DNA from 2 places in the Phenylobacterium zucineum HLK1 genome. Region 1 is predicted to be linked to the other one. Evidence: predicted binding sites of a transcription regulator. Region 1 holds the regulator's gene; the other holds the start of a gene.
The links. Region 1 encodes LexA, which represses DNA repair genes until DNA is damaged. Its sites were predicted from a motif close to ATGTTCNCNANNTGTTCT; they were not measured.

Region 1 (14,723 bases):
GAGGGGTTGGGGCGGCCCTGGCGGATAACGCCGGAGCTGAACACTTGGGGGCGCCTCTTAGCATGCGGATTCGGCGTGCTTCCAGCCTCCGCGCCCACGCGGCCTGGCTCCGCGACCAGGTCGAGGCGCAGGCCGACCGCTGGACCCTGTGGACGCCCGTGGCCTTCGGCGCCGGATGCGGCGCCTACTTCGCGCTGATGCGGGAGCCGCAGGCCTGGGTCGCCTGGCTGCTGCTCGGGGCGGCCGCAGCGCTGCTCCTGGCCGCGGGGCGTTGGGCGGGCCCGCGCCCCGTGGTGGTGGCCCTCGCGCTGACGGCGTTCGGCCTCGGCGGCTTCGCCGTGGCCAAGCTGCGCACCGAGAGCGTCAAGGCGCCGGTCGCCGTCGCGGGCGCGAGGCCGCAGCCGGTCGAAGGCTGGGTGGTGGACGTGGCCGCGCCGGGCCAGGGCGGCCAGCGCCTGCTGATCGCGCCCGTCCGGATCGGCTCGTGGGCGCCCGAGACCACGCCCATCCGGGTGCGCGTGACGCTCCGCCCCGGAACGCCTGTGCCGGCGCCAGGCGAGGGCGTGCGGGTTCTGGCCATCCTCAATCCCCCGCCGCCTCCGGCCAGCCCCGGGGCCTACGACTTCGCGCGCGACGCCTTCTTCGAGAGCGTCGGCGGGGTCGGTCTGGCGCTGCGGCCGCCCGAGTGGTGGACGCCCGATACAGTGGCGCCCTGGCGGCTGCGGCTGACGATGCGGGTGAACGCTGTCCGCTGGGCGCTGACCCGGCGGATCGTCGAGACCCTCGGCCCGGAGAGCGGCGGGCTGGCGGCGGCGATGACCACGGGCCACGAGGCGTTCATTCCGCCCGAGCAGGTGGAGAACCTGCGCGTCTCGGGCCTGGCGCACATCATCTCGATCAGCGGCCTGCACATGGCGATCGTGGGCGGCTTCACCTTCGCCGCCGCCCGCCTGGCGGTGGCCGCTTGGCCGTGGCTGGCGCTGCGGGTGTCGGGCAAGAAGGTGGCGGCGCTGGTCGGTCTGGCCGCGGTCGGCGGCTATCTTGTGCTGTCGGGCGCGCCGCCGCCGGCCGAGCGGGCGGCGATCACCGCGGCGGTGGCCTTCGCCGCCGTCCTGGCCGACCGGCAGGCGATTAGCCTGCACGCCCTGGCCCTGGCCGCCATGGGGGTGCTCCTCCTCCAGCCGGAAGCGGTGACCGAGCCCGGGTTCCAGATGTCGTTCGCCGCCACCGCCGCTCTGGTGGCGCTGGCCGAGGGCTGGCCCCGGCCGATCCGCGAGATCGAGGCGCCCTGGTGGATCCGCCTGCCGCAGGCGGTCGTGACCTGGACCGCCGCCAGCCTGGCCGTCAGCTTCGTCGCGGGCCTGGCCACGGGGCCGTTCGCCATCCAGCACTTCAACCGCGTCTCCACCTGGGGCCTGCTGGCGAACCTGGCCGTGGCGCCGATCTCCACCTTCCTTCTGATGCCGGCCTTGGCCCTCGGCGCGGCGCTGGCCCCCTTCGGCCTCGGGCGCATTCCGCTGGAGGCGGCGGGGCTTGCGATCGAGCTGATGAACCGCATCGCCGCAGCGGCGGCCTCGGCCCCCATGGCCCAGACGCTGGTTCCCAGCGCGCCGGCCTGGACGCTGGCGGCTTCGTTCGTGGGCCTGCTCTTCGTCTGCCTGTGGCGAGGACGGCTGCGCTGGGCGGGCCTGCCGCTGGCCCTGTCGGTGCTCTGGGCGCCGCGACCGGCGACGCCGGACCTGTGGATCAGCGCCGACGGCGCCGCCGTGGCGGTCCGCGAGGGGCGCGAGGCGGTGCTGCTGCGTCCGGACGTGAAGCTGTTCGGGGCCGAGCTGTGGGCCCGCCGCCGGGGCCTGACGCCGCTGACCTCGGAGGCCGAGCGGGACGAACGATTCGACTGCGACCGCTGGAGCTGTGCGCCGGGGGCGGGGGCGCCGATGCGGGTCTCCGCCGCCTGGAACCTGCGCCGGCCGCTGAAGCCGGGCCGCCTTGACGCCCTCTGCGGCTCGGCAGAGGTGGTGATCCTGAGGAACGACTTCCGCCCGGAGAGCTGCGGGGCGCCGCTGGTGCTGACCGGCGCCGACTTCCGCGCCGGCGGCTCGGCCGAACTCTGGCGGCGGAGCGACGGAAGCTGGCGCATCGCCTGGAGCCAGGACCTGCGCGGACGCAGGCCCTGGACCTGGGGCTTCGACCCCAGGGGGCGCTAGGGCCTAGTGGTAACGGCGGATGAGGCCGACGAGGCGGCCCTGCACCGCCACGCGGTCGGGGCCGAAGATGCGGGTCTCGTAGGCGGGGTTGGCCGCCTCGAGCGCGATCGAGGCGCCCTTCTTGCGCAGGCGCTTCAAGGTCGCTTCCTCGCCGTCCACCAGGGCCACGACGATGTCGCCGGAGTTGGCGCTGTCGGTCCGGCGGATCACCACGAAGTCGCCGTCGAGGATGCCGGCGTTGATCATCGAGTCGCCCTGGATCTCGAGGACGAAGTGCTCGCCCGCGCCAAGCATCGCCTCGGGGACCGGCAGCCGGTCGCGCTCCTGCTGGATGGCCTCGATGGGGGTCCCGGCGGCGATCTTGCCGAGGATCGGCAGTTCGCGAGTGTCGTTGGCCGCGACCGGCATGGCCTGGCCGGCCTCGACCAGCTGCGGCTTGAAGGGGGCGCGACCCTTGGGCGGAGCGGCGGCCGTGGCCTGCTGCGGCAGGCGGACCACCTCCAGCGCGCGGGCCCGGTGGGGCAGGCGGCGCAGGAAGCCGCGTTCCTCCAGGGCGGTGATCAGCCGGTGAATCCCGGACTTGGACGCCAGGTCCAGCGCTTCCTTCATCTCGTCGAAGGACGGCGAGACGCCGGTTTCCTTGATCCGCTCATGGATGAACATGAGCAGTTCATGCTGCTTGCGGGTGAGCATCTGCAGGCGACCTCTGGAACAAAGCGCAAACGTTATCGATATTCTCTAGGTGTTCCTAGTTAATGTCAAGTTACCACCGTTCTCCCTGAAAAATCAGGAGAACTGGCCCGGCGCCGGACGGCGGAACGGGCGACTCAGCCGAGGAGGGCGCGGGTTGCGGCGGTCACGTCGGCCTGCCGCATCAGGCTCTCGCCCACCAGCATGGCCTGTGCCCCGCAGCGTTCCAGGCGAGCGACGTCGGCGGGGGTGAAGATGCCGCTCTCGGTGACCAGCAGGGCGCCGGCCGGGGCCATCGTGGCCAGCCGCTCGGTCGTGGACAGGTCGACCTCGAAGGTCCGCAGGTTGCGGTTGTTCACGCCTATCAGGTCGGCGCCGAGCGCGCCGGCGCGCGCCATCTCGGCCTCGTCGTGCACCTCGACCAGGGCATCCATGCCCAGCCGCTGGGCCTCGGCCATCAGCTCGGCGGCGAGGACGTCGTCGACCATGGCGAGGATCACCAGGATGGCGTCGGCCCCGAGCGACCGGCTCTCGGCCACCTGCCAGGGATCGACCAGGAACTCCTTGCGCAGGCACGGCAGGCGCACCGCGCTCCGGGCCGCGGCGAGGTAGCTGTCGTCGCCCTGGAAGCTGGGCCCGTCCGTCAGTACCGACAGGCAGGCCGCGCCGCCGGCCTCGTAGGCGCGGGCGAGGGCGGGCGGATCGAAGTCCTCCCGGATCAGCCCCTTGGAGGGGGAGGCCTTCTTGATCTCGGCGATCAGGGCCAGGCGGCCGGGGGCGTGCGCCCGCGTCAGCGCGGCGCGGAAGCCGCGCGGGGCCTCGGCCGGCGGCGCGATCGTCGGCTGCGCGGCCTTGCGGACGGCGACCTCGTCGCGCTTGTAGGCGGCGATCTTCTCGAGGATGTCGCTCATGGGGCGGTGATCTCCACGAGTCGCTCCAGGGCGGCCTGGGCGCGCCCTTCGTCCAGGACACGGCCGGCCAGCTCGACCCCCTCGCGCAGCGTCTCGACCTTGTCGGCGACCAGGAAGGCCGCGGCGGCGTTCAGGGCGACGATGTCGCGGTAGGCGCCGGTCTCCCCGGCGAGCAGGCGGCGCAGCGCCTGCGCGTTCTCGGCCGGGCTGCCGCCGGTGATGTCGGCCAGGGCCGCGCGGCGTAGGCCCACCGCCTCCGGGGTGATCGTGAACAGCCGGACCTTGCCGTCCGAGAACTCGGCGACCGAGGTCTCGCCCGTGGTGGTCAGCTCGTCGAGCCCGGCCCCGTGGACGACCCAGGCCTTCTCGGACCCCAGCATGCCGAGCGCCTGCGCCAGCGGCTTGACCCAGCGCTCGGCGAAGACGCCCACCACCTGCCGCTGCGCGCCGGCCGGATTGGTCAGCGGCCCCAGCAGGTTGAAGATCGTCCGGAAGCCCAGCTCGGCCCGGATCGGCGAGACGTGACGCATGGCGCTGTGGTGCGCCGGCGCAAACAGGAAGCAGATGCCGGCCTCGTCCAGCGCCTGGAGCTGCTTCTCGGGCGGGGCGGCGATGTTGACGCCCAGTTCGCCGAGGACGTCGGCCGTGCCCGACTTGGACGACATCGCCCGGTTGCCGTGCTTGGCCACCTTCAGCCCGCCGCCTGCGGCGACGAAGCCCACGGCGGTGGAGATGTTCAGCGTGTGCAGCCCGTCGCCGCCGGTGCCGCAGACGTCGATGGTGGGGAACGGCGGCTCGAGGTGGATCGCCGCTCGCCGCATGGCGCGGGCGCAGGCGGCGATCTCGCCGAGCGTCTCCCCGCGCATCCGCATGGCCGTCAGGGCGGCGCCGACCTGGGCCGGCGTCGGCTCACCCCGGAGGCAGGCCGAGAAGAACGCGTCGGCGTCGTCGTCCGACAGGGTCGCGCCGTCGGCCAGGCGCGAGAGGAGCGGCTTGAAGGCGTCGGACATCGGCGGCTCAGGCGTCGGCGAGCCGCTTCACGCCGGCGATGTCGAGGAAGTTGGACAGCAGCTCGTGGCCGCACTCGGTGGCGATGGACTCGGGGTGGAACTGCACGCCGAAGATCGGCCGGGTCTTGTGCTGCACGCCCATGATCTCGCCGTCGTCGGTCCAGGCCGTGACCTCGAGGTCCGGCGGCAGGGCGGCCTTCTCGACCGAGAGGCTGTGATAGCGCGTGGCGGTGAAGGGGTTCTTCAGGCCGGCGAACACGCCCTTGCCGTTGTGATGGATCAGGCTGGTCTTGCCGTGCATCAGCGCCTTGGCGCGGACCACCTCGCCGCCGAACGCCTGGCCGATCGACTGGTGGCCGAGGCAGACGCCGAAGATCGGCAGGTCGGCCGGCGCGCTGGCCAGCAGCGACAGGCAGACGCCCGCCTCGTTGGGCGTGCAGGGGCCGGGCGACAGCAGGATCGCTTCCGGCTTCAGCGCCAGCGCCTGTTCGGCGGTGATCGCGTCGTTGCGCACGACATGCGTCTCCGCCCCCAGTTCGTTCAGATAGTGAACCAGGTTGTAGGTGAAGCTGTCGTAGTTATCGATCACCAGGATCATGCGTCCCATCTAGGCTTTGCGGAGCCGTCCGCCAAGCGGGATGCTCGGTCCATGTCGGCTGACGATTCGACTCTCGATGCGGCGGCGATCGCGCGGGCGCGGGCGCTGCTGGCTGCGCCGGTGCGGCGTGAGCGGATCTGGCCGGCGTTGACGGCCGCCGCGCTCCTGGCGGTGTCGACCCTGGCGTTCGCGACGGCGATGGTGCTGGCCCCGCCGCTCGTCACGCACCCGCTGGAGAAGCCCGAAGCCCCTTAGCGTCGTCGGCCGGCAGCGGCGGCGCGAGCCGACTCCACGCCTCGATCACGCCCCGCTCGGATAGCCCCGCGAACAGCCGCTGGACGTTGGCGGCGTTGTCCCTGAGAAAGCCCCGCCACTCGGGCCGCTCCAGCATCTCGGGAGGTACGGACACGCCCTTAGCCGACCGGACGCAGCAGTCCTTTTCGGTCAGCTCGAGCACGTGCCGGCGGGCGGTCTCCATCGGCATCCGCAGACGCTTGGCGATCCGGGCCACGTTGGTGGTGCGCGTCTCGCCGCCCAGGATCGCCAGGAGGACCACGGCCGAGACAAGATCCTCGACGCGCACCAGCAACTCGTCCGTCGTGCGCAGCACATAGTCCGAGAGCAGGCGCGCCGCGGCGCGGACGGGGATCGCCGGCTCCGGGGGATAGGCGGAGCGGGGGAGGGGCTCGACCAGCCCCTGGGCGCTGGCGTCATAGTAGAACGCCCGGAGCAGCCGGTGGCTTTCGGCCACGCCCTGGACGTAGCCGGGCGAGACGAGGAAGGTCTCGGGCACGATGATCCCCCCGTCGGCGGACACGCACGCGCCCAGGGCCTCCAGCCGGCGCACGCGGCGGCGGACGGTCTCGAACGGCAGGCGCAGCGAGGCCGCGACGGCGTTGACGCTGACGGGGCGGCGCCGGGCGTCGGGCGCGGGGGTCTCCATCCGGCCATGGCGGATGCGGGCCAGCGGCTCGCGCGTGAGCGGCTGGATGTTGGCCTGGTTGATCGCCATCACCAGGATCGAGTCGATCGTCGATAGCTCGCCGACCCCCAGAGCCGCCTGGTCGAGCATGAAGGCGAACGAGAGGCGCCCCAGCGCGCGCTCACGCGCCGTGATCTCGTCCCGCGTCTCGTCTGTGGTGATCCCCGCCGTCACTCGTCCGATCCCCGATCGAATCCCGGCGTGCGCCGGTCGGCGAACGCACGATCACGTTCGCGAGCCGACGAAGTTATGCAAGCGCGGGCCTACCCGCATTGAGCGATCGCAGTTAACGCGGCTCAGACGAAGCGCCAGCTCTCCTCGGCCGCCCGCCGCAATGCGCGGGCCTTGTGGAGGGTTTCATCGTACTCGGCGTCGGGATCGCTGTCGGCCACGACGCCGCCGCCGGCCTGCACGTACATCACCTCGTCCTTGAACAGCGCGGTGCGCAGGACGATGCAGGTGTCCACCGATCCGTCGCAGCCGAAGTAGCCGACGCCGCCTGCGTAGCCGATGCCGCGCTTCTCGATCTCCAACTCGTCGATGATCTCCATCGCCCGCACCTTCGGCGCGCCGGAGAGCGTGCCGGCCGGCAGGGCGGCCATCACCACGTCCACCGGATCGAGGCCATCGGGCGCATCCCCCTCGACGTTTGAGACGAGGTGCATGACGTGGCTGTAGCGCTCGACGAAGAAGCTGTTCGTGACCCGCACGCGCGGCTGGCGCGACGCGGGCGCCGGCTGGTTGGCGCCCTGTTCCTTCAGCATCGCCACCCGGCCGACGTCGTTGCGGCCGAGGTCCAGCAGCATCAGGTGTTCGGCGCGTTCCTTGGGATCGTTCACGAGCTCCTGTTCGAGCCGCAGGTCCTCCTCGGGCGTCGCGCCGCGGGGGCGGGTGCCCGCGATCGGCCGGATGGTGATCTTGCCGTCGCGCAGGCGCACCAGGATCTCGGGGCTCGAGCCGGCGAGCTGGAAACCGCCGAAGTCCAGGAAGAACAGGAACGGCGACGGGTTGGTCCGGCGCAGCGAGCGGTAGAGCGCGAATGGATCGCGGGTGAACGGCGCGCGGAAGCGGTGGCTGGGGACGACCTGAAAGATGTCGCCGGCGCGGATGTAGCCCTTCGCCTTTTCGACGATCTCGCGGTACGCCTCGCGGCTGACCGGGGTCGTGAAGCTGTCGGGCTCGGGCGTGGCCGTCCCGGTGAGCGGCGGCGCGGGCCTTCGCAGGTCGTCGACGACCGCCTGCAGCCGCGCGCGGGCGGCCTCATAGGCCTGTTCGGCCGACGCCATGCCCGGACGGACCGGCGTCACCAGGATGATCTCCTGGGCGATGGCGTCGAAGATCGCCACGATCGAGGGACGCGCCAGCACCGAGTCGGGCAGGCCCAACGGGTCGGGATTCACGTTCGGCAGGCGCTCGACCAGCCGGATCATGTCGTAGCCGATCGCCCCGAAGACGCCCGCGGCCATGGGCGGCAGGCCCGGGGGCAGCTCGATGCGCGAGGCGGCCAGCAGGTCGCGCAGCGAATCCAGCGCCCCGCCGGGCTGGGTGGTGAACCGGCCGGCGGCGATGTCTTCGCCCTCGGCCGCCTCGGCCACGTCGCCGCGACAGCGCCAGACGAGGTCGGGCGCCAGGGTGATGATCGAATAGCGGCCGCGCCAGGCGCCGCCTTCCACCGATTCGAACAGGAAGGCGTACGGCCGGCCGTGACCGATCTTCAGGAACGCGGAGACGGGGGTCTCCAGGTCGTCGACCAGCCGCGTCCAGACGACCTGCGGAGCGCCGCCGTCGTAGGTCGACCGGAACGCCTCGAACGACGGCTCCGGCGTCACTTCTTCTTCTCCGCCGGGGCCTTGGCGTCGAGGGGCTCGAAGCCGACCGCGGCGCGGGCGCGGTTCACATCCACGCGCACCTTCAGCTTGTCGCGCGCCGCGCGCTGGGCCGCGTCGGCGATCTCGCGGAAGAGGGTGTTCGTCATCTCGCCGCGCTGCTGCTCGGTCAGCATGGCGGCGGTGGGGCCGGGCTGCATGCGGATGTTGCTGACCTTGGCCACCGAGAAGGCGAACTCCCGGGCCCGGCCGACGATCACGTCGTCGGGGCGAGCGCCGAAAGCGCGGTTCAGCAGCTCGCCCGACAGCGCCGGGTCCTGGCCCGCGGTCTGCCGCGACAGGCCCTCGGCGCGCGAGACCTTCAGGCTGGCGGACGCGGCGACCGCCTCCAGGCTCTCGCCCTTGCGCACGCGTTCGGCGAGCTCGTTCGCCCGGGCCTCCATGCGGCGGGCGGTCTCCCGCGCCGACCAGACGCGGGCGAGCTCGGTGCGCACCTCGGCGAGCGGCGGCATGGCGGGCGGAACCACGCGCTCGACCTTCACGGCGAAGGATTCGCCCTCGCCGGCGTCTGTCAGGTCGCCTTCGCCGCCCGCAGGCAGCGAGAACGCCTGTTCGAGGATCGCCGGCGTGAGGCCGGGGACGGGCCGGCCCTGTTCGTCCACGCCCTGGCGGGTCACCGGACCCACCGTCATCGCCGGTACGCCGACCTGCTGGGCCGCGGCGGCCAGGTCGGCCCCGCCCCGGTGCGCCTCGTCGTAGGCTTCGGCCTGCTCGTAGACCTTCTGGGCGGCGGCGTTCTTGCGCAGCTCGGCCTCCAGCACCGGCCGGGCCTCCTCGAGGGTGACCGTCTGGCCGGGGGTCACGGAGATCACCTTCACGACCGCCAGGCCCAGTTCGCCCTGGGCGCGGGCGACCTGGCCGGGCTGCAGGCCGAAGGCGACGTCGGCCACGCGACGGTCGGCGAGGGCGGTCTTCGGCTTGTCCTCGTAGGTGATGACGTCCACGCCGGCGGCCTTGGCGACCGCGGCCGGATCGTCGCCCCGCGCCAGGCCGGCCTGGATCTGCTGGGCCGCCGCGGCGTCCTTGGCGGGAATCTGCACCAGCGTGCGGGTCTCCGGGCGCGAGAAGGTGTCCTTGCGGAACTCGTAGAGCTTCTTCAGCTCGGCCTCGTCGACGGGCGTGTTCTGGGGAACGGCCTGCGGGGTGAAGCGCACCACCGTCAGCACGCGCATCTCGGGACGGGTGAGCTGCTCGGCGTTCTCCTTCATGAAGGCCGTCAGCTGCTCGTCGGTCGGCGCCGCCACGGCCGGAACGTTCGCGGCGGTCACGTTGAACCAGGCCACGTCCCGGCTCTCCAGGCCGAAGATGGCGCCGAGCGCGCCGTAGGCCCGCGGCGCGCGCAGGCCTTCGCCCACGCCCGCGCCCCAGTGCTGGGCGGCCATCTGGTCCCGCAGGGCGCGGTCGAAGCCCTCCGGGGTCATGTCGTTCTCGGCCAGGCGTTGCTGGAAAGTGTTGCGGTCGAAGCGGCCGCTGATCGGATCGAAGAAGGCCGGGATCTTCGAGATCTCGGCCACCAGCAGCTTGTCCGACGGGCGGATGCCGATCTTGTGCAGCATCTCGGCGAAGGCCTCGCGGGTGGCCAGGCCGTTCAGCACCTGGCGGTCGATGCCGTTGGCCTCGGCCATCTCGGGCGTGATGGGCTGGCCGGCCTGCTGTTCCAGCCGCTTGCGGTAATCCTCGTACTCGCGCCGGAATTCGGCCGAGGTGACCACCCGCGAGCCGGCCTTGATGACCTGGTCGCCGGTGGCGCCGCTGAATACGTCGTTGATGCCGAAGACCGCGAAGCTGACGATCAGCAGGCCGATCAGGACGGCGGCGACCCAGGACTTCGCGAACTGGCGGATGGCGGCGAGCATCAGGAATAACCCTTTCCGGGGCGCAGGCGTGCGGGCCGGTATAGTGGAGGCCGCTTCCGTACGGCAAGGAGGTGACAGGCCGCCCAGCTTGCCTTAACCGCGCCGGCCATTGCGACGTATGTGAGGCAAGATGACCGCTCCCAAGCCGCTGATCGCCGGAAACTGGAAGATGAACGGGCTGGCCGCCGCGCTGTCCGAGGCCAAGGCCGTGGCCGCCGGGGCGGCCGCGAGCGCCGCGCGCGTGGCGATCTGTCCGCCCAGTCTGCTGGTCCACCGGATGAGCGAGGCGCTGGCGGGGACGCCGGTGCTGGTCGGCGGTCAGGACTGCCACACGGACGAATCGGGCGCCTTCACCGGCGACGTCTCGGCCGAGATGCTGGCCGACGCCGGCGCGAAGCTGGTGATCCTCGGCCACTCCGAGCGGCGGTCGGGCTACCGCGAGACCGACGCCCTGGTGGCGGGCAAGGTCAAGGCGGCGCTGCGCGCGGGGCTGGAGCCGATCGTCTGCGTCGGCGAGACGCTGGAGGAGCGTAAGGCCGGCCAGGCGCTGGCGATCGTCACGCGCCAGGTCCGCGGCTCGCTGCCGACCGAGCTGGCGGGCAAGGCCTTCGCGGTGGCCTATGAGCCCGTGTGGGCGATCGGCACCGGCCTGACGCCCACCACGCCCGAGATCGAGGAAATGCACCGCGCGATCCGGGCCACCCTGGTCGAGATGTTCGGCGAGGCGGGCAGGGCGGTCCCCATCCTGTACGGCGGCTCGGTGAAGCCGTCGAACGCGGCCGAGATCCTGCACGCCGACGAGGTGGGCGGCGCGCTGGTGGGCGGCGCGTCCCTGAAGGCGCAGGACTTCCTCGGGATCGTGAACGCCCTCTAGGGCCCCCTCAGGCTCCGGGGCCCTTCAGCTCGACCGTGTTGCCCTCGGGGTCCTGCAGGTAGATCGACCAGCCGTCGCCGTCGGCCCCGTAGCGGGGGCCTTCGTCCGTCACGGCGACTCCGTGAGCGGCCAGGTGATCCTTGATCGCCTGGGCGTCGTAGGGACGCACCTGCAGGGCGAAATGGTCGAGGTTGCGGCCCTCGGCGCCGGGCCCGGCGCCGCCCATCCGCCCCAGCGGGCCGTCGAGCGTGACGAGGTCGATCATCTGCGGCCCGCAGCGGATGTGGGTGAGTCCGATCTCCGGACGGTCGCGGTCCACCGAGAGCCCCAGCACGCCGCAGTAGAAGGCGAGCATCCGCTCCTTGTCGCGGACGCGCAGCACGATGTGGTCGAAGCCGGCGACGACGATGGGCTGGGTCATGGCGGGTCTCCCTGCCGTGGAGATAGGGCCGCCCAGCCTAGAGCAGAAGGCCGAACAGCCGCACGTCCCGCCGCTCGCCGTCCTCCAGGATGTGGCCGCGCAGCAGGCCCTCCTCCTCGAAGCCGAGCTTCTCGAGCACGCTCTCCGAGCGCCGGGCGCCCAGGTGCGTGCGGGCGGTCAGCTTCCGCAGCCCGTTCGCCGCGGCGAAGGCGATCACCGCTCGCATCGCCTCCAGGCCATAGTCCTCGCCCGAGGTCTGCCGGCCCAACATCAGGCCCACCTGGGCCCTGCGATGGCGCCGGTCGATCTCGGTAATGTCGAAGCAGCCGACGAACGCCCCGTCCGAGAGCCGGCGCATGGCCCAGCGCATGGCGCGCCCGGCCGCCATGTCCTCGACGTGGTTGCGGACCACGCCGGCGACGACGTCGGGGTCGTTGGGCTCGGGCGCCTCCCAATAGGCGAGCACCTCCGGGTCTGCGAGGAGGGGGAAGATCGCCTCGGCGTCCTCGAGGGTCAGGGGATTGAGCCGGAGCCGTTCGGTTTCGAGGATCGGCAGGCGCTGCAGGTCGAGAATCATCACTTGTCCGACGGAAGCGACCCGCTACCTATGGCCTTGGGCCCGCCTCGGTGGTAGAGCGCGCGCTTCATTTCGGCGGGGTGTGTCCGCCGCGCACTGGAAAGACTGTCCATGCTGCTCACGCTGCTCCTCGTGATCGAGGTCATCGTCGCGTTCTTCCTGATCGTCGTGGTCCTGCTGCAGCGGTCCGAAGGCGGGGCGCTGGGCATGGGCGGCGGGCCTTCGGGCTTCATGACCGCGCGCGGGGCCGGCGACCTGATGACCCGGATCACCTGGATCCTGGGGTCGGTGTTCTTCGTGCTGGGCCTGCTGCTGACGATCATGGCCGGCCGGGAAGGGGGCTCCTCGTCCGTGGTCGACCGCCTGAAGGTGGACGCCATCGATCCGAACAGCCTGAACCAGTCGGCGCCCCAGCCGACCCCGGCCGCGCCGGCGCAGGGTGGCCCCGCGCCGCTCCAGGCCCCCGCGCCCGTGGTCGGCAATCCGTTCGGCGCCCAGCCGGCCCCGACCGCTCCGCAACCGGCTCCCCAAACGGCCCCCGCGCCCGCCGCGCCGCAGTAATCCGTGGATAGTTTGCACCACGGGGCGGGCCGCCCCGGCGAATCACGGCTACTCTGAGCGCCCATGGCCCGGTACATCTTCATCACCGGCGGCGTGGTCTCCTCTCTTGGTAAAGGTCTCGCGTCCGCCGCGCTTGGCGCCCTGTTGCAGGCGCGCGGCTACAAGGTCCGTCTGAGGAAACTCGACCCCTATCTCAACGTCGATCCGGGGACGATGAGCCCCTACCAGCACGGCGAGGTCTTCGTGACCGACGACGGGGCCGAGACCGACCTCGACCTCGGCCACTACGAGCGCTTCACGGGCGTCTCGGCCACCCGCGCCGACAACATCACGACGGGCCAGATCTACAAGACGATCATCGAGAAGGAGCGCCGCGGCGACTACCTCGGCGCGACGGTCCAGGTCATTCCGCACGTCACCGGCGAGATCAAGGACTTCGTCCTCTCCGATCCCGGCCCGGATGTGGACTTCGTGCTGATCGAGGTCGGCGGCACGGTGGGCGACATCGAGGGCCTGCCGTTCTTCGAGGCGATCCGCCAGCTGGGCCAGGAGCTGCCCCGCGGGCACGCCTGCTACATCCACCTGACGCTGCTGCCGTTCATCAAGACGGCCGGCGAGATGAAGACCAAGCCGACCCAGCACTCGGTGAAGGAGCTGCGCTCGATCGGCATCCAGCCCGACATCCTGCTGTGCCGGACCGAGTTCCCGATCCCCGAGGGCGAGCGGCGCAAGATCGCCCAGTTCTGCAACGTGCGCCCCAGCGCCGTCATCCAGGCGATGGACAGCGCCAACATCTACGCCGTGCCGTTGGACTATCACCACGAGGGACTCGACACCGAGGTGCTCGACGTCTTCGGCCTGCTGGACCAGGCGCCGAAGCCTGACCTGACCCGCTGGGAAGAGATCTCCCACCGCCTGAGCCACCCCGACGGCGAGGTGAACATCGCCATCGTCGGCAAGTATACGGGCCTGACCGACGCCTACAAATCGCTGGTCGAGGCGCTGGTCCACGGCGGCGTGGCCAACAACGTCCGGGTCAAGTTCGACTGGATCGAGGGCGAGGCCTTCGAGAAGGACGAGGACCTGATCGCCGTGCGTCTGGCCAACGTCCACGGCGTGCTGGTCCCGGGGGCCTTCGGCGAGCGCGGCTCGGAGGGGATGATCCGGGCCGTCCAGTTCGCCCGCGAGCACCAGATCCCGTACTTCGGCATCTGCTTCGGCATGCAGATGGCGATGATCGAGGCGGCCCGGAACCTGGCCGGCATCCGGCAAGCTTCGTCCACCGAGTTCGGCCCGACCTCCGAGCCCATCGTCGGCCTGATGACCGAGTGGACCCGGGGGAACGAGAAGCAGGTCCGCGCCGAGGGGGGCGAGCTGGGCGGCACCATGCGCTGCGGCGCCTATGACGCCGTGCTGGCCCCCGGATCGCGGGTGGCCGAGATCTACGGCTCGACCGCCATCCAGGAGCGCCATCGCCACCGCTACGAGGTGAACATCGGCTACCGCGAGCGGATCGAGGCCACGGGCCTGAAGTTCACCGGCCTGTCGCCCGACGGCCAGCTGCCCGAGATCTGCGAGCGGGCGGACCATCCCTGGTTCGTCGGCGTGCAGTACCACCCGGAGCTGAAGAGCCGGCCGTTCGACCCGCACCCGCTGTTCGCCAGCTTCATCGGCGCGGCCAAGGAGCGGAGCCGGCTGGTCTAGGCCAGGCCCCTTTCGCGCAGCAGGGCCTCCTCGTCGCCCGACACCCAGCCGAAGATCCTGGGTCCCTCGTCGGTCAAGCGTACGAAGTAGGTCACCTCGAAGTCGATATCGGTCTGCGAGCCGTCCTTGCGGCGGTAGCGGGCGCGCCAGCTGACCTTGGCTGTCGCGTGCCGGTCGTCGATAGGCGTGACCGCGACGTCGCGGAGCGTCATGGCCTGGGCGCCTGTGGCCCGGTAGTGATCGTAGCCGGCCCTCATCGCCTCGACGAGCGAGGCGTCGTTCCGCCCCGTCGCGACCCCTTGGGGCCCGGCGGCGATGAACTCGGGCGTGAAGAGGGCGCCCGCGTCCTCGGGCGCCGCCTCGCCGTGCAGGCCGCGGTTGAAGTTGTCCTCGTGGCGGCGGAAGAGGGCGTGGATCTCGGCTTCCATGGTTTCACTCCAACGAGC
Region 2 (14,723 bases), 2.0 Mb from region 1:
CGGGCCTCGATGTCCCGCCGCTCGGCCTCGGCCACGTCGCCCACCTCCAGCAGGCCGTCGACGAACAGCCGCAGGCCCGCATGGGTCGGCAGGCGGCCGGCGCTGACGTGCGGCGCGCCCAGGAGGCCGAGCTGGGTCAGGTCCTGCATGGTGTTGCGGATCGAGGCCGGCGACAGCGGCAGGCCGCCCTTGGACAGGGTCCGCGAGCCCACCGGCTCGCCCGTCTCCAGATAGCTCTCCACGATGCGGCGGAAGATCTCCCGCGCACGCTCGTCGAGCTCGGCAAGGCCGGCCCCAGGGGCGAAGATCGAATGGGTCACGTCAGCGTTCGAAACCGGTTTCGGGGCGCCCATGGACTGGACCTTCCTGATCTAGGATAAGCGCGGCCTCCACCGGCGCAAGACGCCTGGTCCTTCCGAGAGTTCCCAAGCCATGCGCCCGTCCGACCGCCGCCCCGACCTGCTTCGCCCCGTCACCCTGGAAACCGGCGTCAACCGCTACGCCGAGGGCTCGTGCCTGGCGAGCTTCGGCCACACCAAGGTGCTGGTGACCGCGAGCCTGGAGGAAGGCGTGCCGCCGTTCCTGCGCGGCAAGGGCCAGGGCTGGGTCACCGCCGAGTATGGCATGCTGCCCCGGGCCACCCACACCCGCGGCCGGCGCGAGGCCGCCCAGGGCAAGCAGTCGGGCCGCACCCAGGAGATCCAGCGCCTGATCGGCCGCAGCCTGCGGGCGGTGGTGGACCTGAAGGCGCTCGGCGAGCGGCAGATCACCGTGGACTGCGACGTGGTCCAGGCCGACGGCGGCACGCGCACGGCCGCCATCACCGGCGCCTGGGTCGCCCTGCGGCTGGCCACCCGCTACCTGCTGGAGGAGGGCGTGATAGCCACCGATCCGATCCTCGACCAGGTGGCGGCGATCTCGTGCGGCGTGTTCTCGGGCACGCCGGTCCTCGACCTCGACTACGAGGAGGACTCCAACGCCGAGGCCGACGCCAACTTCGTGCTGACCGGCGCCGGCGACATCGTGGAGATCCAGGCCACCGGCGAGAAGCGCGGCTTCTCCGAGGCGGAATTCGAGGCGCTGTTCGCCCTGGCGCGCAAGGGAATCGGCGAGCTGTGCGAGCTGCAGCGCGCCGCGACCGGCGGCTAATCCAGCTCCTCGTCCAGCGGCGCGTCGTCGGGGCCGGCCTCGTAGACCAGCAGGTCGCCGGGCTGGCAGTCGAGCTCGCGGCAGAGGGCCGCCAGCGTCGAGAAGCGCACCGCGCGCGCCTTGCCGGTCTTCAGGATCGACAGGTTGGCGATGGTGACGCCGACGCGGTCGGCCAGCTCGGTGAGCGACATGCGCCGGTCGAGCAGGACGCGGTCGAGATGCACGCGGATGGGCATGGTCAGATCGTCAGCTCGGCTTCGCGGCGCAGGCGCGCGCCCTCGCGGAACACCTCGGCCAGCACGAAGACCACCAGCACCGAGAACCAGGCGGTGAGGCTGAAGCTGGGCTCGACGTCCGAGACGTCGGGCAGCGCCCAGGCGGTCAGGGCCCAGAGGGCGTAGCGGCCGAGCTCGAGGCCCGCGAGGATGACGCCGATGAGGCGCAGGCGCGCGACGTTGTCGGGATGGAAGGGATCGCCCGCGGTCAGCGTGGCGAAGATGCGGCGCAGGCAGCCCACGATGACCAGGATGCCGGCGAGATAGAGGGCGGCGGCCATCAGGCCGGCGGCGAGGACGGGACCGCGCCGGACGACCTCGCCGGCCTCGGAGTCCAGGGTGACGCCCGACAGGAGATCGGGGTTGAAGCTCAGCAGCACGGCCGCGAGCGTGATGAGGGCGAGCGCGGCGACGCCGATCCACAGGGCGCCGAACACCACGTCGAGGATGATCTTCAGGAAGCTCGAGACGGAACCCGGACCCAAGGCGCGCATGCCGACCCCCAAGAACGTCTAGACCCGCCGCGGCCCGCTCGTCGTCGCCCGGAAGAGGGGCGGGAGCGGGGCCGGGACGGGTCGGACAAACCCCACGCGCCGGAGCCTAGAGGTGGCTGGAGACGATGGCCAGCATGGGGAAGGCGGCCAGGACGACCACGAAGCTCATGGCGGCGCGGTCGATGAAGTTCATGGCGGACGAAAGCATGTCGACGCTCCTTGTGTTGGATGCTGCGCTGCAGCATCTGGGTGGCGGGACCCGATGTCCCTATGGCGATAATCGATACAGCCGCATCGTTTCTCGATCAAATGAACATCGAGTAACGATATTAAATTTTTGCAATGCAACACGGCGGGGCGGCGCTATGGTCCCGCGCCGGTAAAGATGGAGTTAAGCGATGGCCCTGAAGCTCGAGCCCGGGACGCGGCTGGTGGTGGCGACCCACAACCCCGGCAAGGCGCGCGAGCTGGCCGAGATCCTGGACGGCCGCTTCGAGCTGGTGAGCGCGGGCGAGCTCGGCCTGTCCGAGCCCGACGAGACCGAGGCGACCTTCTCCGGCAACGCCCTCCTCAAGGCGCGTGCGGCGGCCGAGGCCAGCGGCCTCATCGCCCTGGCCGACGATTCCGGCCTGTCCGTGGCGGCGCTGGACGGCGCTCCCGGCGTCTATTCCGCCCGCTGGGCGGGACCCGAGAAGGACTTCGCCGCCGCCATGCGCAAGGTCGAGGAACGGCTGGAGGAGGCGGGCGCCGAGGACGTCTCGGCCTGGTTCACCTCGGCCTTGGCGGTGGCCTGGCCAGGCGGCCCGGCGGTCGTGGTGGAAGGCCGGGTGGACGGGATGCTCGTCTTCCCGCCGCGGGGGACGCGGGGCTTCGGCTACGATCCCATCTTCGTCCCCGAGGGCTTCGACCAGACGTTCGGCGAGATGGAGCCGGCGGCCAAGGACGCCATGAGCCACCGCGCCCGGGCGTTCGCCAAGCTGAAGGCCGCGCTGTTGTGACGAGCCGGCCGCGGCCGCTCGGGGGCCCGGTGGGGGTCTACGTCCACTGGCCCTACTGCGCGCGCATCTGCCCCTACTGCGACTTCAACGTCTACCGCGCCCGCGGCCGCGAGGCCGAGGCGCGGGCGCTGGCCTCCGCCATCATTGCGGACCTGCGGGCCCAGGCGGCGCTGACCGGTCCGCGCGAGCTGGTCTCGGTGTTCTTCGGCGGCGGCACCCCCTCGCTGATGGACCCCGCCTGGGCGGGCGAGATCGTCGCCGAAGCCAAACGCCTGTGGTCCCCGGCCGCCGACCTGGAGGTGAGCCTCGAGGCCAATCCCACCGACGCCGAGGCCGACCGCTTCGCCGCGTTCGCCGACGCGGGGGTGAACCGCCTCTCGCTCGGCCTGCAGGCCCTGGACGACGAGGCGCTGAAGCTCCTCGGCCGCAACCACGGCGCGGAGGAGGGCCGACGCGCCGCACGCGCCGCCGCCCGCGCCTTCCCGCGGCTGTCGGTGGACCTGATCTACGCCCGGCCGGGCCAGACGCCGCAGGCCTGGGCGGGGGAGCTGGCGGCGGCGCTCGACCTCGGCCCCGAACACGTCTCGCCCTACCAGCTCACCATCGAGGCGGGCACCGCCTTCGACCGGGCGGTGCGGCGGGGGACCATCGTCCCGCCCGCCGAGGAGCCGGCCGCAGAGCTGTTCGAGACAACCCAGGCGGTGCTGGAGGCCGCCGGCTTCGACGCCTACGAGGTCTCGAACCACGCCCGGGGGGAGGCCGCGCGCTCGCGCCACAACCTCGTCTACTGGCAGGGCCTCGACTACGTCGGTGTCGGCCCCGGCGCGCACGGCCGGATCACGACTCCCGAAGGCCGGCTGGCCACCTTCGCGGCGCCGCGGCCTGCGGACTACATCGAAGGCGCCGGCGGCTCGCGCGAGCGCCTGACGCCCGTGGAGGCCGCCGAGGAGCGGCTGCTGGGCGGCCTGCGGATCGCCGAGGGCGTGGGCCGGGACGAGATCGCCGCGCTGGCGCTGCCCGAGGGGCGCATCGCCCACCTGGTCGAGCTGGGCCTCCTAGCGGACGATCCCTCGCGCCTGCGCGCCACGGCTGAAGGCCGACGGCTGCTGGACGCCGTCACCCGCGCGCTCTTGGCCTAGCCGGCCTTGCCATCGGGGCCGCAAGCGGCGAAGCCTCCGGGCATGGCCCGCGCCCTGCCCCCGCCCGTTCTCGACGACGCCCCGCTGGCGCCCGGCCTCTATGTGGTGGCCACGCCCATCGGCAACCTGCGCGACGTGACCCTGCGGGCCCTCGACGTCCTGGCCCAGGCCGACCTCGTGCTGGCCGAGGACACCCGGGTGGCGGCCAAGCTGCTCTCGGCCTACGGCCTGACCGCGCGGCTGGAGCGCTGCGACGAGCACGGCGAGGCGCGCGCCCTTCCCAAGGCCCTGGCGGCCCTGGAGGCGGGCCAGCGCGTGGCCCTCGTCTCCGACGCCGGCACCCCGCTGGTCTCAGATCCCGGCTTCCGGCTGGTGAAGGCCGCCGCCGAGGCGGGCCATCCGGTGTTCCCGATCCCCGGCGCCTCGGCGCTGCTCGCCGGCCTCTCGGCGGCGGGCCTGCCGACCGACCGCTTCCTGTTCGCGGGCTTTCCGCCGCCGAAGTCCGCCGCCCGCCGGACCTTCCTGGCCGAGGTCGCCGGCGTGCGCGCCACGCTGGTCTTCTTCGAGGGCGGCTCGCGCCTGGCGGCCAGCCTGGCGGACATGGCTGAGGTGCTGGGCGGCGAGCGCGAGGCGGTAGTCTGCCGCGAACTGACCAAGCTCTACGAGACGATCGTGCGGGGCCGCCTCTCCGAGCTCGCCGCCGACCCGCGTTTCGAGGCGCCGAAGGGCGAGATCGTGGTGCTGGTCGGGCCCGGCCGCGAGACCGAGGCGAGCGCGGCCGACGCCGACGCCGCCCTCGCCGAGGCCCTCGCCCGCCTGAAGCCGGCCGACGCCGCCGCCGAGGTGGCCAAGGCCCTGGGGCTGCCCCGGCGCGACCTCTACCGGCGCGCCCTGGAGCTCAAGCGGTGAGCGTGCGCCAGGGGGCGCGCCGGGCGCGGGGGGCGGCGGCGCGGCTCTCGGGCCGGCGCAGCGAGGTCGTGGCGGCGCTCTGGCTGATGATGAGGGGCTACCGCATCCTGGGCTTCCGCCTGAAGACGCCGATCGCCGAGATCGACCTGCTGGCCGTGCGCGGCCGGATCCTGGCGGTGGTGGAGGTCAAGCGGCGCGGGACCATCGAGGCGGCGCTGGAGGCCGTCGGCTTCGACCAGCGCGACCGCCTGCGGCGCGCCGGCGCAGCCCTCGCCGCCCGCCGCCCGGCGCTTCAGGGTGCGTCGGTTCGCCTCGACTTGCTGGCCCTCGCGCCCGGGCGTCTTCCTATGCATATTCCCGACGCCTGGAAGGGCGCGTGAACGACGGATCCCCAGACGCCGGAATGGACCGCGAAGAAGCCGAGACCATCCTGCTGGACGCAGGCGCCGCCCCGGAGGGCGAGTTCCCGCTGATGGAGGCCGCGATCGCCTGCGCCATCCACGAGGACCCGGCGCGCGACGCCGGCCTCGCCCGCGACCTGGCCCAGCAGGGCGTCGTGCGGCTGGGCGAGCGGCTGAAGCGCGAAAGCCCCGAAGAGGCCCTGGCCGAGACCATGGCCGGCGACCTGCGGCTGACCGGCGACCTGTTCACCACCGAAGGCCTCGGCAACGCCGACATCATCACCGTCGCCGAGACGCGCCGGGGCCTGGCCGTCACCCTGGGGATCTTCTACCTGCACGCGGCGCGCCGCTGCGGGCTGACGGTCAAGGGGGTGGACTTCCCCGGCCACTTCCTGCTGCGGATCGAGACCGAGGAGGGCCCGCTGGCCCTCGACCCGTTCTCGGAAGGCCGCGTGGTGCTGCCGTCGGAGCTGACGCGGCGGGCGCTGCACGCCGGCCTCACCCCCAACGTCGCCGACCGCCTGGACCGGCTGATGGCCCCGGTCAGCGACCGGGCCGTGCTGATGCGCCTGCAGAACATCATCTTCGCCCGCGCCAGCGCCGTGCGGGACTACGTCCGCGCCGAGCGGGCCGCCCTGCGGCGGGCGCTGCTGGATCCCGGCGACCACCGCCCCTGGCTGGACGTGGCCTCGGCCCGCGAGGGCCAGGGCGCCCTGGCCGGCGCCCTGGAGGCGCTGCAGCGGGCGACCTCGATCGACGGCGGCGTGGCGCTGGCCGCCCGCGCCCAGCGCGAACGGGTCCGGCTGCGGCTGAACTGACCCCAGGCCCGACCGGGGGCGCTGGCGCTCGGGCCCCGGCGGGCCTATGTCGCAGGGACGCCAACGTCCCGGGGGAACGCCATGTCGCTGAAGGTCGCCGTCCAGATGGATCCCATCGAGGGCGTCAACATCGAGGGCGACACGACCTTCCTGATGATGGAGGCGGCCCAGGCCCGGGGCCATTCGCTGTTCGTCTACACGACCGACAAGCTGGCCATGGAGGACGGCCGGGTCTTCGCCCGCGGTCGCGACGTGACGGTCCAGCGGGTGGCCGGCGACCACGCGAGCCTCGGTCCCTGGCGGCGGACCGAGCTGACCGAGTTCGACGTCGTCCTGCTGCGCCAGGACCCGCCGTTCGACATGCACTACATCGACACGACCTTCTTCCTGGAGGCGGTCCATCCCCGGGTGCTGGTGGTCAACGACCCGCGCGAGGTGCGCAACGCCCCCGAGAAGCTGTTCGTGACCAAGTTCCCGGGCCTGCAGCCGCCGACGCTGATCACCCAGGATCGGGACGCCATCTACGACTTCCGCGCCCGGCACGGCGACATCGTCATGAAGCCGCTGAACGGCCGCGGCGGCTCGGGCGTGACCCGCCACCTGCAGGACGACCCGAACATCGACGCCATGCTCGAGCTGCACGCCCAGATCGGCCGCGAGCCGGTCATCGTCCAGAAGTTCCTGCCGTCGGTGACCAAGGGCGACAAGCGCATCCTGCTGGTGGACGGCGAGCCGGTGGGCGCCATCAACCGCGTGCCCGAGAAGGGCCAGATCCGCTCGAACCTGGCCGTCGGCGGCAAGGCCCAGCCGGTGGAGCTCACCGCCCGCGACCGCGAGATCTGCGCCGCCATCGGCCCCGAGCTGAAGGCCCGCGGCCTGCTGTTCGTCGGCATCGACGTGATCGGCGACTACCTCACCGAGATCAACGTCACCTCGCCCACGGGGGCCGTGGCGCTGAAGCGGTTCACCGGGGTGGACGCCGCCGAGGTGCTCTGGACGCGCATTGAAGCGCTTCGCGCCGGGGCCTAGGCCTCCACATCAAGACCCCGGCGTAAGTGTCGGAAGCGTATTGATTACCGCATAAGTTCTATTTTCGTTCTTGATCCGATCCCAGGTCCGTGCTGCTGTTTGTGGATAAGTCTCAGGCGACCACAAGGGATTGAGATGAGCGCGGGGGTGGTGACGCTGGCGTTCCGCGGCGTGGAGGCGGTCCGGGTCGACGTCCAGGTCCAGTTCACCGGCGGCGAGCCCAAGTTCTTCCTCGTCGGCATGGGCGACAAGGCCGTCTCGGAAAGCCGCGAGCGGGTGCGCGCCGCCTTCGCGGGGCTGGGCCTAGCCCTCCCCGCCCGGCGCATCATCGCCAACCTGGCCCCCGCCGACCTGCCCAAGGAGGGCAGCCACTACGACCTTCCGGTGGCGCTCGCTATCATGGCCGGCATGGGCGTCATCCCGCCCGACGCCCTGGAGGGCTGGGCGGCGGTGGGCGAGTTGGCCCTGGACGGCCGCATCACCCCGGTCGCCGGCGCCCTGCCGGCCGCCGTGGCCGCAGGCGGCCTTGGCCTTGGCCTGATCTGTCCCGAGGCGTGCGGGGCCGAGGCGGCCTGGGCCGGCGACACGCGGATCCTGGCGGCCCCCTCGCTCATCGCCCTCGTCAACCACTTCCGCGGGACGCAGGTGCTGGCGCCGCCTGCGCCGGGGCCGATGCTGGACGCCGGACGCCAGCCCGACCTGCGCGACGTGAAGGGCCAGGAGAACGCCAAGCGGGCGCTGGAGATCGCCGCGGCCGGCGGCCACAACCTCCTGTTCGTCGGCCCGCCGGGCTCGGGCAAGTCGATGATGGCCGCGCGCCTGCCGGGCCTGCTGCCGCCGCTGACCTCGGAGGAGCTGCTCGAGACCTCGATGGTCCATTCCATCGCCGGGCTGATCGCCAAGGGCCAGCTCACCCGCGCGCGGCCGTTCCGCAATCCGCACCACTCGGCCAGCATGGCCGCCCTGACCGGCGGCGGGCTGAAGGCCAAGCCCGGCGAGGTCAGCCTCGCGCACAACGGCGTGCTGTTCCTGGACGAGCTGCCCGAGTTCGGGACCCAGGCGCTGGATTCCCTGCGCCAGCCGATCGAGACCGGCGAGGTGGTCGTCGCCCGCGCCAACGCCCACGTGCGCTATCCCGCCCGTTTCCAGCTGGTGGCGGCGATGAATCCCTGCCGCTGCGGCCTGGGCGGACCGGGCCGCGGCGCCTGCGGCCGGGCGCCCCGCTGCCAGACGGACTACCAGGGCCGCATCTCGGGGCCGCTGATGGACCGCATCGACCTGCAGGTGGAGGTCCCGCCGGTGACCGCCGCCGACCTCGCCCTGCCGCCGCCCGCCGAGGGAACGGCAGAGGCCGCCGCGCGGGTCGCGACGGCCCGGGGCCTGCAGGCCGAGCGGGCCGCAAAGGCCGAGGGCGGCGAGGGGGCGAGGCTCAACGCCCGCGCCGAGGGGGATTTCCTGGAAAAGGTCGCCGCGCTGGACGAGCCGGCCCGCGCCCTGCTCGCCCGGGCGGCCGAGGCGGGGGGCCTGTCGGCCCGCGGCTGGACGCGCACACTCAGGCTCGCCCGCACCATCGCCGACCTGGAGGGCTCGGACGCCGTGCGCCGCGTCCACGTGGCCGAGGCGCTGATCTACCGGCGCGTGGCGCCGGCGGCAGCGCCGGCTTCGGCGCTCTGACGCTCGCGAAGGACCCCGATCACGCCCGCCGCGAGGGCGAAGACCGTCAGTTGCGAGAAGATCACCGACGCCGTCGCATAGGCCCAGGCGCCGACCTGGGGATCGACGATCCGCGCCGCGTGGGTGGCGACCGACAGCAGGTGAAAGCCGGCGGCGAAGATCGGCCAGTAACGTGCGCTCTTCAGCGCCACGACGACGAGGAAACCCAGGAGCACCACGTCGACGGCGAAGGCGCCCCACTGGGTCCCCAGCCACTCGCGGTCGCGGCCGATGAGCGTGGCGATCCAGGCGATCAGGAACGCCATGGCCGTCAGGCGCTCCTCCCAGCCGCCCTTCCAGACGGCGGCGCCGCAGACCACGGCCATGAGCGTGAGGCCGAACCAGGGCGGGAGCGCCAGCGTCTGCACGAAAGAAAAGGCCCCCGGCTGTGACCGAGGGCCCAATCTACATGGCTCTCCGGCAGGCGGAAGCCCGCGGAACTAGGCCGCGCGGATCTCGCGCAGACGGCGGCCGCCGGTCCGCTCGAGCATGCCCGCGGTGGGGGCCGGCTTCTCGCCGCTGCCGGGATCGAACGACACCGCGCCCAGGCCCATCTGGCCCTGAGCGACGCTCAGCTCCTTGTGGGTCTCGACGATGGCGCGGCGGGCCTCGGCCAGGGCCATGATGGCCTGGCTGGCGCGCTCGACCGCGTCCTGGCCGATGAGGGCCGAGGCGCCGGCCTGCTTGCGCAGGCTGGGCATGACGCCGGTCAGGTGGGCGGTCTTGGCCAGGGCCGCATCGATGGCGGCTTCGGCCTCGAACAGGGCGCCGGCGATCTGCTCGGCGACCATTCGACGTTGCTTAAGCATGAGTCGTCTCCATGCGCGTCGAGGGAGCGACGCGCCGCAAGTTTCAGATAACTAGGGTTTCTCGGCCGTTCAGCCGTTAGGTTAAATTGACGGCCAGCGCCTGCAGCGCGTGGAGGCCTGCCAGCATCCCGCCGAAGGCGAGCGCGGTCAGGATCGCCACTGCCACGATGGCGCCCAGCCGGGCGGCGGGGCCTAGCTCATTGGGCCCGAGCCATCGTCCGCGTCCGGCCGGAAGTTCTCGTCCAGCAGGACCCAGGTCATGCAGAGGATCTCCCGCAGGACCATTTCGGCCGGCTTGAACGGCGCCAGCTTCCGCGTGGCGGACACCAGGTGCCGCGCCATGTCCGCCTGGGCGGGCGTCGCCGACAGGTCGACGAGCTGCCGTTCCAGCTGGGTCCAGGAGAAGGCCGGAAGGCTCTCCTCCCTGCGGGCCAGAGCCGGCCAGCGCGCCTCGAAGTCGTCGATCTCCCGGCGCAGGCGCAGCGCCTTGCCGATCACTTGCCGATTGTCGAAGTTCTGCCGGTCGCCCATGGGCCGTCCCCTCTGTTGCGGGGTCATCCAGCCAGCGGGCGGCGGGGTTGTCTGTCCTGATCGCGTCCTGTCCTGATCCGGTCAGGACAGGATCGCCGTCGTGGCGGCGCAGCAGGCGCGCGGCCTCGTAGCGGTCGGGCACGCCCAGCTTGCGGCGGGCGCGGTCGCAGTAGGTGTCCACCGAGGTCTTCGACATGCCGAGCTCGCGGGCGATCTGTTTGGAGCTCAGGTGCTGGTCGACGAGACGCAGGCATTCGCGCTCGCGCTGCGTGAGCAGCCCGGCCGGATTGGTCTCGACGTCGGCGCGCGTAGGCATGGCGCATCTAATAAACGACGGCTTCGCCGCGTCGTCTACTTTGGCGGGCGCGATTTCGCCGCAGGGGCGGCGTTCTGCAACCGCTGGGGCGCGTTTGACCGACCGTTAAGTCCTCGCGGCTACCTCTGCCGGGATGCGCAAGCCGCTACGACCCCTTTCCGAACGCCGCCCGGCGCGGGCCCAGATCAGCGCCGAACAGCTGGCGTCGCTGAGCCACGAGTTCCGCACCCCGCTGAACGGCGTGCTGGGCATGGCCCGGCTCCTGGAAGGCACCCGCCTGACCGCCGAGCAGCGCAGCTATGTGGCGGCCCTGCGCGAGAGCGGCCAGCACCTGCTGACCCTGGTCAACGACGTGCTCGACTTCGCCAAGCTGGGCGCCGGGCGCGTCGAGCTGCATCCCGAGACGATGGAGGTCGAGAGCCTGCTGCGCGGCGTCGCCGAGCTGCTCTCGCCCCGCGCCCGCGAGAAGGGCCTGGAGATCGCCTGGGCCGCGCCGGCCGGCGTGGGCTCGGTGCGGGCCGACGAGGGGCGGCTGCGGCAGATCCTGCTCAACTTCGCCGGCAACGCGGTGAAGTTCACCGAGGCCGGCGGCGTCCTGCTGGCGGTCTCCACGCCCGAGCCCGGCCGGCTGCGCTTCACCGTGGAGGACACCGGCCCCGGCGTCTCGGAAGCCGCCCGCGACCGCATCTTCGAGGCCTTCGCCCAGGCCGAGGCCTCGCACGCCGACCTGGGCGGCGCCGGGCTGGGGCTCGCCATCGCCCGCCGGCTCGCCCGCGCCATGGGCGGCGAGGTGGGGGTCGAGACCGCCCGCATGGGCGGCGCCTGCTTCTGGTTCGAGGCCGCCTTCCCGCCGGCGCCCGAGGCCGCGGCGGGCGAGCCGCTCAAGGGCCGCACCGTGGCGATCGCCTCGCCCAATGCCATCGTCCGCGAGGCCGCCCGCCGGCAGGTCCGGGCCAGCGGCGGCCGCGCCGTGGCCGAGGCCGAGCTCGACGCCGTCCTGCAGCGGACGGGACCCGACGACGTGCTGCTGCTGGACGCGGCGCTGACCCCGCCCGGCGAGCCCCTGCGCGCGCCGCCCGGACGCGCCAGCATCGTGCTGCTGGCCCCAGATGAGCGCGACCGCATCCCGCGCCTGCGCCGGTCGGGCTTCGCGGGCTATCTCATCAAGCCGCTGCGGCGCGGCTCGCTCGCCGAGCGCGTGCTGATCGCCGCCGGCGCCGCCGCCAAGGCCGGCGTCGTGCGCGACGACGAGCGCGTGGCGGCCGCGGCCGCGCCGGGCGCCCGCGTGCTGCTGGTCGAGGACAACCCCATCAACGCCCTGCTGGCCCGGGCCCTGCTGACCCGCGAGGGCTGCGCGGTCGAGCACGCGGTCGGCGGCGAGGAGGCCCTGGCGGCCGCCCGTATCGGCGTCTTCGACCTGATCCTGATGGACATGCGCATGCCGGGCCTCTCCGGCGAGGAGACCGCCCGGCGGCTGCGCGCCGAGGGGGTGCAGGCGCCGATCGTCGCGCTCACCGCCAACGCCTTCGAGGACGACCGCAGGGCCTGCCTGGCCGCCGGCATGAACGACTTCCTGGTCAAGCCGCTGTCGCCCGACGCCCTGCGCGCGGTCCTGACGCGGTGGACCGCGCGGCCCGCCGGCTGGACGAAGGCCGCGGCGCGCGCCAAGGTCGGCTGACCGGGCGCCGGGGGGCGCCTTCCGAGACTTCCATGGCCGACACGACCTCCGCCGCGCCGAAGCCCGCTTCGAAACCCCGGGGCCATTCCTGGCGCGAGGTGATCGCGGCCCTGCGCCATCCGCGCGTGCTGATCACCCTGCTGCTCGGCTTCTCGTCCGGCCTGCCGTTCATGCTGACCGGCAACACCCTGGGCTACTGGCTGCGGGAGGAGGGCGTCGAGCTCGCCGCCATCGGCTTCCTGTCGTGGGTCGGCATCGCCTATTCGATGAAGTTCCTGTGGGCGCCGGTGATCGACAAGGTGGACGTGCCGATCCTGGGACCGCTGCTGGGCCGCCGGCGCGGCTGGATCCTGCTGTCCCAGCTGGTCATCGGCGCGGGCCTGTTCGCCATGGCCGCCATCGGGCCGGCCGGCGGCCTTCTCACCTTCGCCGGCTTCGCGCTCGTCGTCGCCTTCGCCTCGGCCACCCAGGACATCGTCGTCGACGCCTGGCGGATCGAGCGGGCCGAGAGCGACGAGGACCTGGGCCTGCTGACCGCCGCCTTCCAGCTCGGCTACCGCATCGCCATCCTCGCCACCGACGCACTGATCCTGCTGGCCGCGGCCAAGCTCGGCTGGAACAACTCCTACGTCCTCTGCGCCCTCGCGGTGGGCGTCGGGCTGACCGCGACCCTGTTCGCCACCGAGCCGGCCCGCATCGACCCCGAGGCGGCGAAGGCCCAGGCGGGGCCCCCGCTCTGGACCCCCCGCGGCCTGTTCGACGCGGTCGTCGGCCCGTTCATCGCCTTCTTCCGCGACCACGGCGTCCTGGCCGCCCTGCTCATGCTGGCCGCGATCAGCCTCTACCGCCTGCCCGACTTCGTGATGGGGCCGATGGTCAGCCCGCTCTACGTGGACGTGGGCCTGTCGAAGGAGGTCGTCGGCAGCGTGCGCGCCACCATCGGCCTGGGGGCCACCGTCGTCGGCATCGCGCTGGCGGGCCTCAGCGCCGTGCGGCTGGGCTTCACCCCGACGCTGGTGCTGGGCGCGATCCTGGGGCCGGGCTCAAACCTCGCCTTCGCCGCCCTCGCCTACCTGGGCGGCAGCGTCCAGACGCTGAGCATGGTCATCATCGTCGACAATATCGCGACCGGCTTCGCGGGCGCGGCGCTGGTGGCCTACATGTCCAGCCTGACCAGCCTCGGCTACACGGCGACCCAGTACGCACTGCTGTCCAGCTTCTACGCCCTGCTCGGCAAGGTGCTGAAGGGCTTCTCGGGGCAGGTGGTGGAGAGCCTGCAGGCGGCCTACGACCCGATGACCGCCTACGCCATCTTCTTCACCGGCACGGCGGTCGTGGGGATCCCGGCGCTGATCCTCTGCGCTATGCTGGGCGTGCGGCACCGGCGCGAGCAGCGCCGCCTGGCGCAGGCGCCGGCTTAGGCCGCCTCAGGCCGTCAGGCAGACCACCTGGGCGACGCGGAGCTGCCGGCGCAGGTCGTCGGCGACGTAGAAGTAGTTCTGCGGCGTCATGGGTTCGCCCGTGGCGGCGGCGGGGGCCGCGAGGCGGCGGCCGCTCGAGGCCAGGGTGGCCGTCACCACCTCGGGCGCGGTGGTGTAGATCCGCCCCCGGCGGGGGCTCTCGGCGATCGTCACCCCGACCACCCGGCCCTGGGCGTCGAGCGCCGGCGCGCCGGAGAGGCCGCCGAGCGTGCCCTCCAGGCCCTCGGTACGGCCGGTCTCGGCCCAGACCAGCACCGGCTCGCTGCGCGCGCCGCGGCCGCGCACCACCAGCGTCTCGCGGCCCAGCAGGCGCGAGGTGGCCTCGCCCGGCTCGCCCTGCGGGAAGCCCGGATGATAGGCCCGCTGGCCCCGGCGCAGGGGCTCGTTCAGCGCCAGCGGCAGGGGATCGGCGCCGCCCTCGGTAAGCAGCACGGCCGCCTCGCCGCGGGGATCGACCCGGACCGTGGTCGCCACGCCGACGCCGTCGCCGACCACCAGGGCGGCCCGCGCGCAGCCCTCCACCACGTGCCGGGCGGTGAGCCAGACGCCGGACTCGGCGATCGAGAAGGCGGTGCCGGTCGCCGGCCCGTTCTCGCTCGGCACGTCCACCACCACCGAAGGGTCGAACGGCGAGGCCGGCCCGATCGCCTCGCCCAGCGGGGCGGCCACGTCCGGCGGCGGCGGTGGCGCGTCGGCCCGCTCGCCCCGGCCCAGCGCCGCGAACAGCAGCGCCAGCACGACCGCCGAATAGACCAGCCAGTCCGGCAGGCGGGGGAAGTGCATCGGGCTAGCCCGTCACCGCCGCGGCCACGATCACGGCCGTGGAGAGCTTGGCGCCGACCAGCAGGGCGGCCGCCGACATCTCGCCGTCCTGGATGCGGCGGGGCAGGCCGCGCAGCAGGATGTCCACCAGGCGGAAGACCAGCAGCTGGACCACCACCGTCGCCGCGCCCCACAGGCCGATCTCGATCAGGTTGGTCGAG

Region 2: the regulator LexA is predicted to act here: its motif matches at 7,266-7,283, upstream of PHZ_RS19230 (YifB family Mg chelatase-like AAA ATPase).

The regions. Positions count from the first base shown of each region.
Region 1 is NC_011144.1:1,959,194-1,973,916, reverse strand. It holds gene PHZ_RS09710 (ComEC/Rec2 family competence protein) at 63-2,207, shown strand; gene lexA (transcriptional repressor LexA) at 2,211-2,900, opposite strand; gene trpC (indole-3-glycerol phosphate synthase TrpC) at 3,035-3,808, opposite strand; gene trpD (anthranilate phosphoribosyltransferase) at 3,805-4,818, opposite strand; gene PHZ_RS09690 (anthranilate synthase component II) at 4,826-5,416, opposite strand; gene PHZ_RS09685 (hypothetical protein) at 5,468-5,671, shown strand; gene PHZ_RS21645 (hypothetical protein) at 5,637-6,572, opposite strand; gene trpE (anthranilate synthase component I) at 6,695-8,227, opposite strand; gene PHZ_RS09670 (peptidylprolyl isomerase) at 8,224-10,140, opposite strand; gene tpiA (triose-phosphate isomerase) at 10,271-11,014, shown strand; gene PHZ_RS09660 (VOC family protein) at 11,022-11,435, opposite strand; gene PHZ_RS09655 (GNAT family N-acetyltransferase) at 11,473-12,012, opposite strand; gene secG (preprotein translocase subunit SecG) at 12,124-12,573, shown strand; gene PHZ_RS09645 (CTP synthase) at 12,637-14,277, shown strand; gene PHZ_RS09640 (DUF4440 domain-containing protein) at 14,274-14,705, opposite strand.
Region 2 is NC_011144.1:3,926,375-3,941,097, forward strand. It holds gene hrcA (heat-inducible transcriptional repressor HrcA) at 1-353, opposite strand, end outside; gene rph (ribonuclease PH) at 433-1,149, shown strand; gene PHZ_RS19190 (helix-turn-helix domain-containing protein) at 1,146-1,385, opposite strand; gene PHZ_RS19195 (DUF2975 domain-containing protein) at 1,388-1,918, opposite strand; gene rdgB (RdgB/HAM1 family non-canonical purine NTP pyrophosphatase) at 2,317-2,916, shown strand; gene hemW (radical SAM family heme chaperone HemW) at 2,946-4,055, shown strand; gene rsmI (16S rRNA (cytidine(1402)-2'-O)-methyltransferase) at 4,098-4,964, shown strand; gene PHZ_RS19215 (YraN family protein) at 4,967-5,344, shown strand; gene PHZ_RS19220 (SirB1 family protein) at 5,368-6,183, shown strand; gene gshB (glutathione synthase) at 6,265-7,212, shown strand; gene PHZ_RS19230 (YifB family Mg chelatase-like AAA ATPase) at 7,348-8,886, shown strand; gene PHZ_RS19235 (hypothetical protein) at 8,841-9,293, opposite strand; gene PHZ_RS19240 (hypothetical protein) at 9,366-9,734, opposite strand; gene PHZ_RS23670 (hypothetical protein) at 9,927-10,265, opposite strand; partial or broken gene PHZ_RS23675 (response regulator transcription factor) at 10,390-10,581, opposite strand; gene PHZ_RS19250 (response regulator) at 10,715-12,259, shown strand; gene PHZ_RS19255 (AmpG family muropeptide MFS transporter) at 12,292-13,680, shown strand; gene PHZ_RS19260 (S1 family peptidase) at 13,687-14,523, opposite strand; gene PHZ_RS19265 (DUF350 domain-containing protein) at 14,528-14,723, opposite strand, start outside.